Regions from separate parts of the Staphylococcus schleiferi genome, predicted to be linked through region 1. Evidence: predicted binding sites of a transcription regulator. Region 1 holds the regulator's gene; the other holds the start of a gene.
The links. Region 1 encodes NrdR, which represses ribonucleotide reductase genes. Its sites were predicted from a motif close to AACACNATATATNGTGTT; they were not measured.
Positions count from the first base shown of each region.

Region 2: nrdD (anaerobic ribonucleoside-triphosphate reductase) is a predicted target of NrdR. The motif match lies at 2,982-2,999, and genes of this name have one in related genera.

Region 1 covers NZ_CP094712.1:1,169,680-1,175,612, reverse strand. Annotated here, with positions in the region: gene thrS (threonine--tRNA ligase) at 1-210, opposite strand, end outside; gene dnaI (primosomal protein DnaI) at 525-1,448, opposite strand; gene MUA40_RS05465 (replicative helicase loading/DNA remodeling protein DnaB) at 1,448-2,827, opposite strand; gene nrdR (transcriptional regulator NrdR) at 2,831-3,298, opposite strand; gene MUA40_RS05455 (glyceraldehyde-3-phosphate dehydrogenase) at 3,528-4,541, opposite strand; gene coaE (dephospho-CoA kinase) at 4,892-5,527, opposite strand; gene mutM (bifunctional DNA-formamidopyrimidine glycosylase/DNA-(apurinic or apyrimidinic site) lyase) at 5,542-5,933, opposite strand, start outside.
Region 2 covers NZ_CP094712.1:323,474-329,406, reverse strand. Annotated here, with positions in the region: gene MUA40_RS01345 (O-acetylhomoserine aminocarboxypropyltransferase/cysteine synthase family protein) at 1-190, opposite strand, end outside; SAM riboswitch class I at 255-353, opposite strand; gene nrdG (anaerobic ribonucleoside-triphosphate reductase activating protein) at 553-1,092, opposite strand; gene nrdD (anaerobic ribonucleoside-triphosphate reductase) at 1,089-2,939, opposite strand; gene MUA40_RS01330 (sensor histidine kinase) at 3,274-4,311, opposite strand; gene MUA40_RS01325 (response regulator transcription factor) at 4,312-4,998, opposite strand; gene MUA40_RS01320 (DoxX family membrane protein) at 4,976-5,434, opposite strand; gene MUA40_RS01315 (DM13 domain-containing protein) at 5,496-5,930, opposite strand.

The DNA.
Region 1 (5,933 bases):
CAAAGCTTCTTCACTACCTGGTGTAATGATTTCAAGTGTTCCATCTTCTTCTAATGGACGAGTCAAATCCACCATCTGTTGATTATATTTACCAGCAACCGCTTTTTTTCTCAATCCTGGACTAATGGATTGTGCTATCTCTTCTGTAGTTATACCATGTTCGAAAGCTTTCTCACTTCCATCTGGAAAACGTACTTTAATTTCTGACATAATGTTCCTCCTATCATTGATTGTCGTTAAAGTTTTGAAAATAAAAAAGACCTCATCCCAACAAAGGGACGAGGTCTTCGTGTTACCACCCTAATTTGCCATATACATTACTGCAATGACATCTCTACATAAGATAACGGTCTTGAGCCGGGTATTCATTACAAACACCAATCTATAGAGGGAGTAACACAAAGGGTTATGCACTACATTCTCATCGCCAGTAGCTCTCTGTACCATAACTTCATTCGTATCGTATCCTCAAACTTTAAAATCAATATTTATTTATCCTTATTATAACGCTAAAATTTATTTTTTCAATGCTTTCTATAATTTTCTCCTTCTAATAAATACGCATCACTTAGAGTTTTGACACGCTCCATAATACGTTTCGCTTTCATCACATCTGTCCCATTTTTTGTAGTCGCCAAATGATCTTCTAATTCTTGTAAACTCATATTCGAACTGAAAAACGTTGGGAGTTCTTGAATCATTCGATAATGTAAAATAGGGCCTAAAACTTCATCACGTACCCAAGGTGTCATATCTTCTGCACCTAAATCATCTAAAAAAAGAACTCGCGCTTCACGCACTTGTTGAATACGTTTGGAAGTCGAACCGTCTTTAAAACCATTTTTTAATGTACGTATAAATTCAGGCACATAAATAATCATTGAAGGCACCCGGTTATCCTTTAATTCGTTCGCAATTGCACCCAAAATAAAGGACTTTCCTGTGCCGAACTCTCCGTATAAGTAGAGTCCTTTCACAGGCCGTTTATCAATCATCGCATCAATCAAATCATCTAGCCTCATAGCTAAATCCAAGCGATTACGTCTCGTCATATAAATATCTTTGATTTTAGCATTAAGTGTATCTGGATGCATATGGAAAGATGTAATCATACTTTTAGCATGTTGCTCTTCGTCATGTCTTATTTTGCACGGACAAGGGTAGTAACGAATTTTAATATGCTGGTTTTCAATATAAAGTTCAGGAATATGACCTTTTACAAAGTTTGGGCAGTTTTCGTACGTGTGCGAACCATCATAATGCTTTTGTTGATCTTTATACTCTTGAAGAATATTTAAATCTTCATCAATCATTCTGTTCGTTACTTCTGATTGATGTGCATTCAAGAAAGCTTTTACATCTGGATCATTTAATACTTGTCGTTTAATCTCTTGTATTTTTTGATCAAGTTTTTGATGGTTTCCCATAATACTATTGAAACTTTTCATTAATCTTCACCTGCCCGTCTTTTATTTTTTAGTTTATTAAGAAACGCCTCTCTATCTTTTGCTAACGCTTCTTGATCTTCTTCTTTTTGTTGATATTCTTCCGGGTGTGTAATCCAACGTGGTTGTTTTTCTGATGATGCTTGACGGTAGCCACGCTTTTGCTTTGGAGCAGTGGATTCAAAGCGTTTTTGATTTGCATTATCTTGATTTTTTTGAACTTCCATTGCTTTCTCATACGCTGTTCGTGCATCGGTTACACCACTTTTTTTCCAAGTCGATGCAACAGAATAAACATATTTTTCTGGTAAATTATTATCCGTCTTTTGCATCACAAACTGTAACAAAATATTAATAACACCAAAACTAAATCCTTCTCGCTGCATCAACTCCTCTATCATCTCTTTTTGATAGCGTGGAGGTTCAGATCCACCATAGGATGTCAGCATCACAATCGGACTTGTATGATCCATTAAATCAAACCATTCATCCCAGTTTGACACTACATTAGCTTCGGTTGACTGATTTGGTTCATCACTTGCGAGTTCAAGATTCTGTGCTTGTAACGCTGGCAATTCTTGCTGATGTTCCATAAGATAATAGCTTTGTGCCTGTTTTCTTAAGTTAGTAACTGACAATGATTGATCGGCATTGAGTGATTTTAAAATAATCGCTTTCATCACATCCGGTGATAGACGATATAATGTTGCCAGTTGGATAATTAAAGATTTCGTTGGCTCTGAAAGAATATTTTTACTTACATAATGAGATTGTAACATGTCGGCTAACAACTCAAAATCAAAGTAAACGTCTGTTAAGTCCAAACCTTCAAATTGCTGTTCTTTAAGATTTTCGTCTGGTGTCACCATTTGATATTTTGGTACTTTAAATACATCTGTAAATTTTTTAGTTACTTCTGTAAAGCCTGTTAAATCTTTAGATGTAGGTATAAATGCCTTTTTAATTTGGTGATAGCGTTGTTGACCAACTACTTCGTAAAAGTATATGGATAACATTGGATCATTAAAAAAGCGCTGTGCCGAAGGAGGTGGCAATAATTCATAAACGAACTGAGTTGTATTCTCAGATTGTTGAACAAACGTTTTTAATAGTCCTATTCCTTCAAGTAAATCTAAAAACTCTCTAAACTGTCTTAAGCCCATTTTTAATTCTGACATCATTGTATAATGGGTATAGCCCTCTTCAAAAGATACACCTTCAAATTGGTTTAAAAATTGATATACACCAATTGCTTCGGCACCAATTAAAGGTGTGAACAGACGGCTTAACACATCGTAATGCACCGCGTGAAAATGGAAACGGCGCATGACGATAAATCCATCGTGTGGACTTAATTGGCTTTGATAAATGAATTGACTCATTATTTATTCACTCCGCTTGTTTTCTTTCAAAATCCCCTGCATTGATTTCAATAACTGATCAACATCTTTAAACTCTCGATAAACGGATGCAAAACGTACATAAGAAACTTGGTCAACATGCATCAATAAATCCATCACGTGCTCCCCTATTTCTCGTGATGAAATTTCAGCAATACCCGATTCGCGTAATTTCCATTCAACTTGATTCGTAATTTCTTCGAGTTGTTGGAATCGGACGGGACGTTTTTCACATGAACGTACAAGTCCGTTTAAGATTTTCTCCCTATTAAATTGTTCTCTTGTACCATCTTTTTTCACAACAATGAGCGGACTCATTTCTATATGTTCAAAAGTAGTGAAACGTGTCCCACAATGTTCACATTCACGTCTTCTTCTAATAGCATTCATATCATCTGCATGTCTCGAATCTACAACTCGAGATTGCGTATGATTACATTTTGGACATTTCACGACTTTGTCACCCTCTTCATCTTAATTTTGTTTAATTATACTACAAACCTATTTATTTCAAAAGTTACGCCTATTTTAACGCAATTGAAATCGTAATTTTTCTTTTTTGCACAAAAAAAGCTGAGACAATTTCAAAATCGTCTCAACCTTTATATTGATATTAGTTAATATAAATATTTTGATGTGAAGTGTTCTCAGTCTCATGCTCGCTTATTGACACATTAGAATGTTATGCAACTTTAACTTTGAGTTGTGATGCGATTTGCTGTAATACATCGACAACTCTTGTGGAATAACCCCATTCGTTATCATACCATGCGAGTACTTTAACTTTTTTATCCCCCATTACAATCGTAGACTCAGCATCAATAATTGCAGAATGCGCATCTGTCGTAAAATCATCTGAAACCAATGGCTCATCAGAAATTGCAACAACTTGATCTAAATCATTCTCTCTAAAAACACGATTAATTTCTTCTTTTGTAACTGTTTGTTTTAAATCAACGACTAAATCGACTAAAGATACATTTTTGGTTGGTACACGAAGTGCCATACCATGTAATTTACCCTCTAACTCTGGCAAAACGAGTGATAATGCTTTGGCTGCACCCGTTGAAGTCGGAATAATGCTTTCAAAGGCAGCACGTGCGCGTCTTAAATCTTTATGCGGATTGTCCAAGTTATTTTGATCATTTGTCACAGCATGAACCGTTGTCATTAAACCATTTTCAATCCCAAAATGATCATTTAAAATTTTTGCGACAGGTGCTAAACAATTCGTTGTACATGAAGCATTACTGAACACATCATATTGCATGACGTCCAATTCATGATCATTTACACCTTTCACAATTGTCTGCACTTCTCCCCCTTTTGAAGGTCCCGTTAAAATTACTTTTTTCGCCCCTGCTTTGATATGAGCATTCGCTTTGTCACCATGATTAAATTTACCTGTTGCTTCCACTACGATATCAATATCAAGCGCACCCCATGGCAAATTTTCAGGATTACGATCTGAAACGAGTTTAATTTCTTTTCCATCTACTTTAATACCATTTTCAGTTGCTTCAACAGTCTGATTAAAACGACCGTGCGTTGTATCATATTTAAGAAGATGGGCTATCGTTTCAGGTGGATAACTTGCATTTAAAGCCACTACTTCAACATCTTCTCTATTCAATGCTACTCTTAAAACCATACGGCCAATTCGCCCTAAACCATTAATCGCAATCTTTGTCGTCATGATAAAAGCACTCCTTAATAATGTGTTATACTTATAGAAATTAGTATAGCATATTAAAGTCAATTTGAAACCGTTTTCTTTGATAATTTTTTCTTATTACTTTCAATAAATAACATTTGATGTATGTGTTTTTCACATATCGGCCAAATAGCATGATATATTAAAGACGAGCTATAGTGGAAAACCTATCGCTGAAACATTTTTCTTCACACTTAAATCGCTACTTATACTAGATTGTTTGTCACAACTTTCTAATAAAAACAACGCCCCGTTGTAACACATCACGTATGCCAAAAATGCTAAAAAATGTTTTGACATATGCTACCACAGGGCGTTGCTGAAAAATCATATTAAGTTATTTTATCGTTTTCATTAGAATCATCATTAGCATTTAAATAACCTTTTTCCGCTAAGACTTGTTCTAAATTTTGTTTTAATTCAAGCTTAGAGCCTAAGTTATCAATAACGACATCGGCCATTCTGCTCTTTTTATCAATGGAAATCTGACTGTATATACGTGCTTTAGCATCTTCAATTGATAACTGATTTCTTTCCATTAACCGATCTATTTGGATTGGCTCTGATGCATAGACAAGCCATACTTCGTCAACTGTATCTTCAAGTCCGTTTTCATACAATAACGGAATATCCATGACAACATCATAGCCTTCAGCTAAATAATGATCTCGCTCTTGTTGCATCAATTCACGCACAATCGGATGAACGATTTGATTCAGTTGTTTTCTTTTTTCATCATCAAAAAAAACTTGCTGCGCGATATAAGCGCGGTCCATTTCGCCATCTTCATTTATGGCTTCTTCGCCGAACTGTTCCTGTATTTGTCGTAAACCTTCAGAACCTTTTTCGACAGCTTTTCGAGATGCAAGATCTGCATCCACAATTTTAAATCCATGAACTTCTAATAACGCTGCAACTGTGGATTTGCCTGTTGCAATTCCACCTGTTAATCCAATTACTTTTGGCATAATCTCCCTCTTCCCTATCTTTGGCAAACCGGACAAAAATGTGTATTGCGCCCTGCAATAATCGCCGTTTCTATTGCCGAATCACAAGACGTGCAGTTTTTCTTCTTATAAACATTTAAATAATCTTGCATTGTTCCTTTTTGTCCATCTGCATGAACATAATCTGAGACGCTTGTCCCACCATTCAAAATACCCATATTAAGCACTTTCACAACACTATCGAATACTGCTGTTTTTTGTGTAGCTGATAACTGATTCACTTTCGTGTTAGGATTCAACTTCGCATCAAATAAAGCTTCACACGCATAAATATTACCACATCCGGCAATCACACGATGGTCTAAAATAAATGCCTTTATTGCCATCTTTGAGTATTTTCTTTCATTACTTTTAGACAGAAAATGTG
Region 2 (5,933 bases), 850 kb from region 1:
TCGTAGGATTCATCAGGCGTGTATAAATATTCCCAAGTTCATCTAAGCCGAATAAATTCGCCGCATGTGCCGTATCATCAAAAGTAAAAGATGTTGTTTGATAGATCGGTAAAGCACGTGAATGGCTACTTTCATCGACTTCTTGTCCTGAGTGCAATTGCAACGTTTCAAATTTAAAATCACTTGTCATTTGACATTCCCCCTATTAATAAAAAAATAAAAGCCTACCTGATAAAGATAGACTTTTACTAGAAGACTTATCTCTCAGGTTAAATCACCTGCAGGAATTAGCACCTAACTGAATAGGTTGCCTGGTTTCAAAGGGCCTGTCCCTCCACCAATCTTGATAAGTATGATTCAATTGTTAAAATGCAAGATGTATCGCGCAAATAGAACGGCCAATACAATAACCGTGCGGGTGTTTTATTGGCTTTTAATGATACAACAAGTCTATCTAACATCCTTAACGATGTCAATATACAAATCCGAATTTTCTTACAAATTGCAAAAATTTGAAAAAATCACATTTGTGAGTATCAACACGCAGTCCGTTTATTCGATGTAAATCGACTGACTAATCATCTCGGTTTTAATAAATTGATGGACGTCAATGACACGTTGATTTAATGACCCTTTATAGGGCAAATTAGGTTGATATAATTTTTGAATGAACATCCCGTCTACAATGACATCAATCTGTTTTAATAACGCAGTCCGTTCATCATGTGCAAACCATAAGTACTCAAATAAAAAGCCTGTCCAAACCCAAATTGATTTCCGGCTACCGTAGCGTTTTCGAAAAGCACGTACTAATGGTATAACGATATCTAAATTACAAAAAGGTTCGCCCCCTAAAATGCTTAATCCTGAAATATATTCCGGCGCACACGCATCTAACACTTCCGATATCAATGTTTCCGTTGCCCGTTCACCATATCGAAAATTTTGGGCTGCCACATTGTAACAACCTTCGCATAAAAACGGGCAACCTGAAACATAGACACTACAACGTACACCTTCTCCATCGACGAAGCTTTGGTATTCGATTTTAGCAATATAACCTGCACCTTTTTTTATTTTTTGTGCAATCATGAGGGATTCGCTTTCATATGTTTCACGCGCGCGCACATTTCTTTATGACGCCCTTCAATCATTGGTCGTTGTACAGGGTTACCTAAATAACCGCATGTCCGTTTAACAACATCAACCGTTTCAGGGTTATGGTTTCCGCAATGTGGGCAACTATAACCTTTTTCAGTTGTTTCAAAGTCTCCCTCGAAACCACAGTCATAACAACGATCGATTGGGATATTTGTACCTAAATAGCTCACGCGATCATATGAATAATCCCACACCGCTTCAAGCGCTTTCACATTATGGTCTAATTTAGGATATTCACAATAATGAATATAGCCACCGCTTGCAAAATGCGGATAATCTTTTTCAAAATCTAATTTTTCGAACGGTGTCACGTCTTTCCGCACATCATAATGAAATGAGTTTTGATAATAACCTTTATCTGTAATATCAGGAATCGAACCAAACGCCTCGTAGTCTAAACGGCAAAAGCGATCTGTCAAAGACTCACTTGGTGTGCTATAAATACTAAACCAAATGTCATGCATTTCAGTCCAACTATATTGATATGCTTGCATCCGTTTTAAAATTTCAAGTGTAAAAGCTTTCGCATTTGCGTTAGTTTCCCAGTTAGGTCCAAAGAACACTGTTGCTGCTTCATAAAGTCCAATGTATCCCATAGAGACAGTCGCACGTTGCTTATTAAACAAAGCATCCACTGAATCGTTTTCATCAAGACGATATTTAAAAGCACCGCGTTTGTATAAAATTGGCGCATTATTTGGCACGGCTTCTTTCACACGTTCAATACGATAAGCCAATGCATCATGTAGCACTTGCATCCGTTCATCAAATAAAATCCAAAAACGTTCAATATCGCCTTCTGATTCAATCGCAATACGTGGCACATTTAAAGTGACGACACCTAAATTACAGCGGCCACTATTTTCATATTCACCATTTTCATTTTGCCAAGCCGGTAAAAATGAGCGACAACCCATAGGTGCTTTAAAATCACCAAGCAACTCTACCGTTTTATCGTAATTTAAAATATCTGGATACATGCGTTTCATAGAGCATTTTAAAGCTAGTTGCTTAATATCATAGTTTGGATCTGATGGTGCCAAATTCGTTCCTTTTTTTATTGAAAAGACGAGTTTTGGGAAGATGGCTGTGATTCGATCTTTACCTAACCCTTTAATCCGTGTTTTTAAAATTGCTGTTTGGACTTTGCGACTGAGTTCGTCCGTACCAAGGCCAAAGCCTAAAGTCACAAAAGGGGTCTGTCCGTTAGATGTATATAATGTATTGATTTCATATTCTAGACTTTCAATCGCATCACTAATATCTTGTGTCACACGTTGATCGACATAAGTTTCAATATGCGCTTCGTCTACAAATTGTTGCGCAATATCACGATGTTTTTGTTCGTTATATTTCGCATATGTACTTAATAATTCATCTACTCGATCAATTGTGCAACCCCCGTATTGGCTGCTCGATACATTCGCAATAATTTGAACGAGTTGTGCCGCTGCTGTTTGTATCGATTTAGGAGATGTGACTTGCGCATTGCCAATTTGAAAGCCTTGCGCCAACATCCCTTTAGCATCGATTAAACAACAATTTGTTAACGGCTGAAATGGGTGATAATCTAAATCATGAAAGTGTATTTCCCCTTTTCGATGTGCCTCTGCCACGTGTTTTGGCAGTAAATAATCTAAAGCGTACGATTTTGAGACTACCCCTGCAGTCAAATCACGCATTGTTGAAAACGTTTCACTATCCTTGTTTGCATTTTCATTTACTATTGTAGGATCTTTTGTCATTAAACCAGTAAGTTCTTTTTCCAGTTGTGTCAAAATATCACTCTTTTCTATATATAGTATCTATAAATAATCATAAACACCATATATAGTGTTTTTCAAATGATAACTGACAGATTTACGAATTTGTCATTTCTTTTCAAACATTATGTGAACAAAATATTGCGTTAGATTGGATTGGAAATTTGAAGTAAATGCCTAAATTCTTTGTAAGGCTGCACGTTTATATCACGTTTCATCTTTTCTTTTTGATTGGGGAAAGTGCTTAAAGTGTTGAACATCATAAAAAACGCTAGGACTTGTGGAGGATCCTAGCGTTTTATCTATTTATAAATTTATGGAAGGTTAGAGAAATATTGTTATTGAGAAATTATAATCTATCTTGTGGAGGGAAGCGTAAAGTGATTGTCGTTCCTTGACCATACGTACTCTCAACTTCTATATGACCACCGATTTGATGCGCCAATGTTTGAGCGATGTACAAGCCAAGTCCGGAACCACCTGTATCTTTGTGTCTTGAACTTTCGACTCTGAAAGTTCTTTCAAATATATTTTTAATATCTGATTCTGGAATACCAATACCTGAGTCAGAAATCGAAATTGCGATTTCATCATCTACTTCAAAGACCTCTACGGCTAAGGGCGAACCGTGTTCTGAAAATTTAAGCGCGTTGTCGATGAAATTCATGATGATGCGTTCTATTGCGCGCTGATCTTGTGTGAAAGGTTTGATATTTTCTGCTATTTTTATGTCTAGTTCTCTTTGTTCATGTTGTAATCGTTGTGAGTAGACTTCAAAAATAGGGATTAATAGTTGATCAATGTGAATTTGCGTCAGTTCATTTTCTTGGTAGTTAACGGTGATGACGTCTGTGATATCATCGAACATTCTTGATAGTCGATCTGACTGATTAATTAAGATACTGTAGGCCTTTTGTGTATCTGATTCACTATGAATAATGCCATCTCGTAATCCCTCTGAATAGGATTTAATACTCGCTAAGGGCGTTTTTAAGTCGTGTGCGAGATTTTGCACCATATTCATTTTTTCTTCTTGCTCTTCTTTAATTAAATTCATTTGCTCTTGAATTTTATCGACCATTTGATCAAAGGATTCACTCAATTCTTTTATTTCTTTAGGGGCATTAATTTTGAGTTTCTCCGTTTCAAATTGGCCTTTTGCGATTTTCTGTGTTTTTTCATTCAACTTTTCAATCTTTTTTATCATGGGAACTGTAAAAAAGATACCGATAATTAGTGTCATCATACCGGAAAGGAATGAACACAATGTCAAAAGAATTGTAAGTGGTCCGTCAAACCACATCAGTTTGTATAATGTATAAAATAAAAATGTCGTTGTAATAATCGTAACGATAAACGAATAGATTAATTGTTTACGTATCGTCATTTAAATCTGCCTCTGAAACTTATAGCCTAGACCCCATACCGTTGCGATAATATAGTCGTCATAGCCATATTTTTCTAGTTTTTCGCGAATACGATGGACATGAACATTAAGCGTGTTCATATCTTCATAATACTCATAACCCCAAACTTGTTCTAACAAATCTGTCTTGGACAATGCGACTGATTCATTATTTGCAAAATGCCATAACAATTCGAACTCTTTGATGCGGAATGGGATAAGTTCTCCCTCTAATTCTACGGTTTTAGTTAAATTATTTAATACGAGTTTTCCACAGCGAATCGTGTCTTGTGTGGAAGGACTTGTGACGTTGACACGGTGCAGAAGATTTTTAACACGTATGACTAATTCACGTGGACTGAATGGTTTTTTGACATAGTCATCAGCCCCCAACATTAAACCGAAGATGGTGTCATGTTCGCTCGTTTTAGCAGTTAGATAAATATATGGGATGTCGAGTCCTTTATTCTTCATTTCACGTACAACTTCGTAACCATTCATCTCGGGCATCATGATATCAATTACCATGACATCCACATGGGTATCCAACAATTCCATTGCTTCTACGCCATTAGATGCGGTTGAAACGTGATAGCCTTCATATTCGAAATAAGTTTTACAGATTTCTCTGATGTCTTGCTCGTCATCAACTATGAGTATGTGCGCCATTTTCATCATTCCTTATATTTTTACGTTTGATGAAATGATTTAAACTAATTGCCGCTAATGTTTCTTTATTCATTAATAAAATGACAAAGAATAAAAGTTGCACTGGGTAAGTAAAAATCATATCAGCTAAAATATAATTTAACATAATGAACACGCCAAAGAAACTCGCAGTGTAAGATAACACACCTAAAATGAGACCTAAACCAATGGCAATCTCACCAAGTTGTACCATCCACTTGAAAAGTTCTAAATGATTTGCAACACCGAACTCGAAAAATGTCTTAAACCATTGGGGGGAATCTTGGTTGTCACGAATGACTGACACAAGCCCGTCAATTGCAAATCCACCTGTTAACTTTTCAAAGCCTTGCATCAGTATATAAAAACCTGAGCCTAAACGAATAAGGAGAATTAAGACTTTATAAGCTATCGACATATCTTCACTCCTTTCTTATTGATGTTGTTTCTTGTTGATTACTTGATGTTTGTCTTGATGATTATTTAAGTTTTGCAGAACCGAAGATAACGTGTGCTTTGTCACAGTAGATAGTCACTGTATCGTAGTCTTCTGCTTTAACACCTTTAAGGTCAAAAGTTTGTGTAGACTCGTCATACTTAACTTCGTCTAATTTTTCACCTTTTTTGATGTCGTTACCTTTAGTTAAGTAAACGTGTAAGTCTGGACCTTTTGATGATTCGTAGTCTGTTAACATTAACTTACCGTCTTTGATTTCAGCTTTACCTTTAACTGTTTCGTTGTTTTCACCTTTAAAAGTACCTGATTTCATTACTTTTGAGTTATCTACATTTTTATCTTGCATAGATGTCTCAGCTTTGTTGTCTTCTTTTTTGTCCATGTTGTCATTGCCACAAGCACCTAATAAAAATGTTGTCGCTAATGCACCTGAAACTAAAGCCATTTTTATATTCATAAA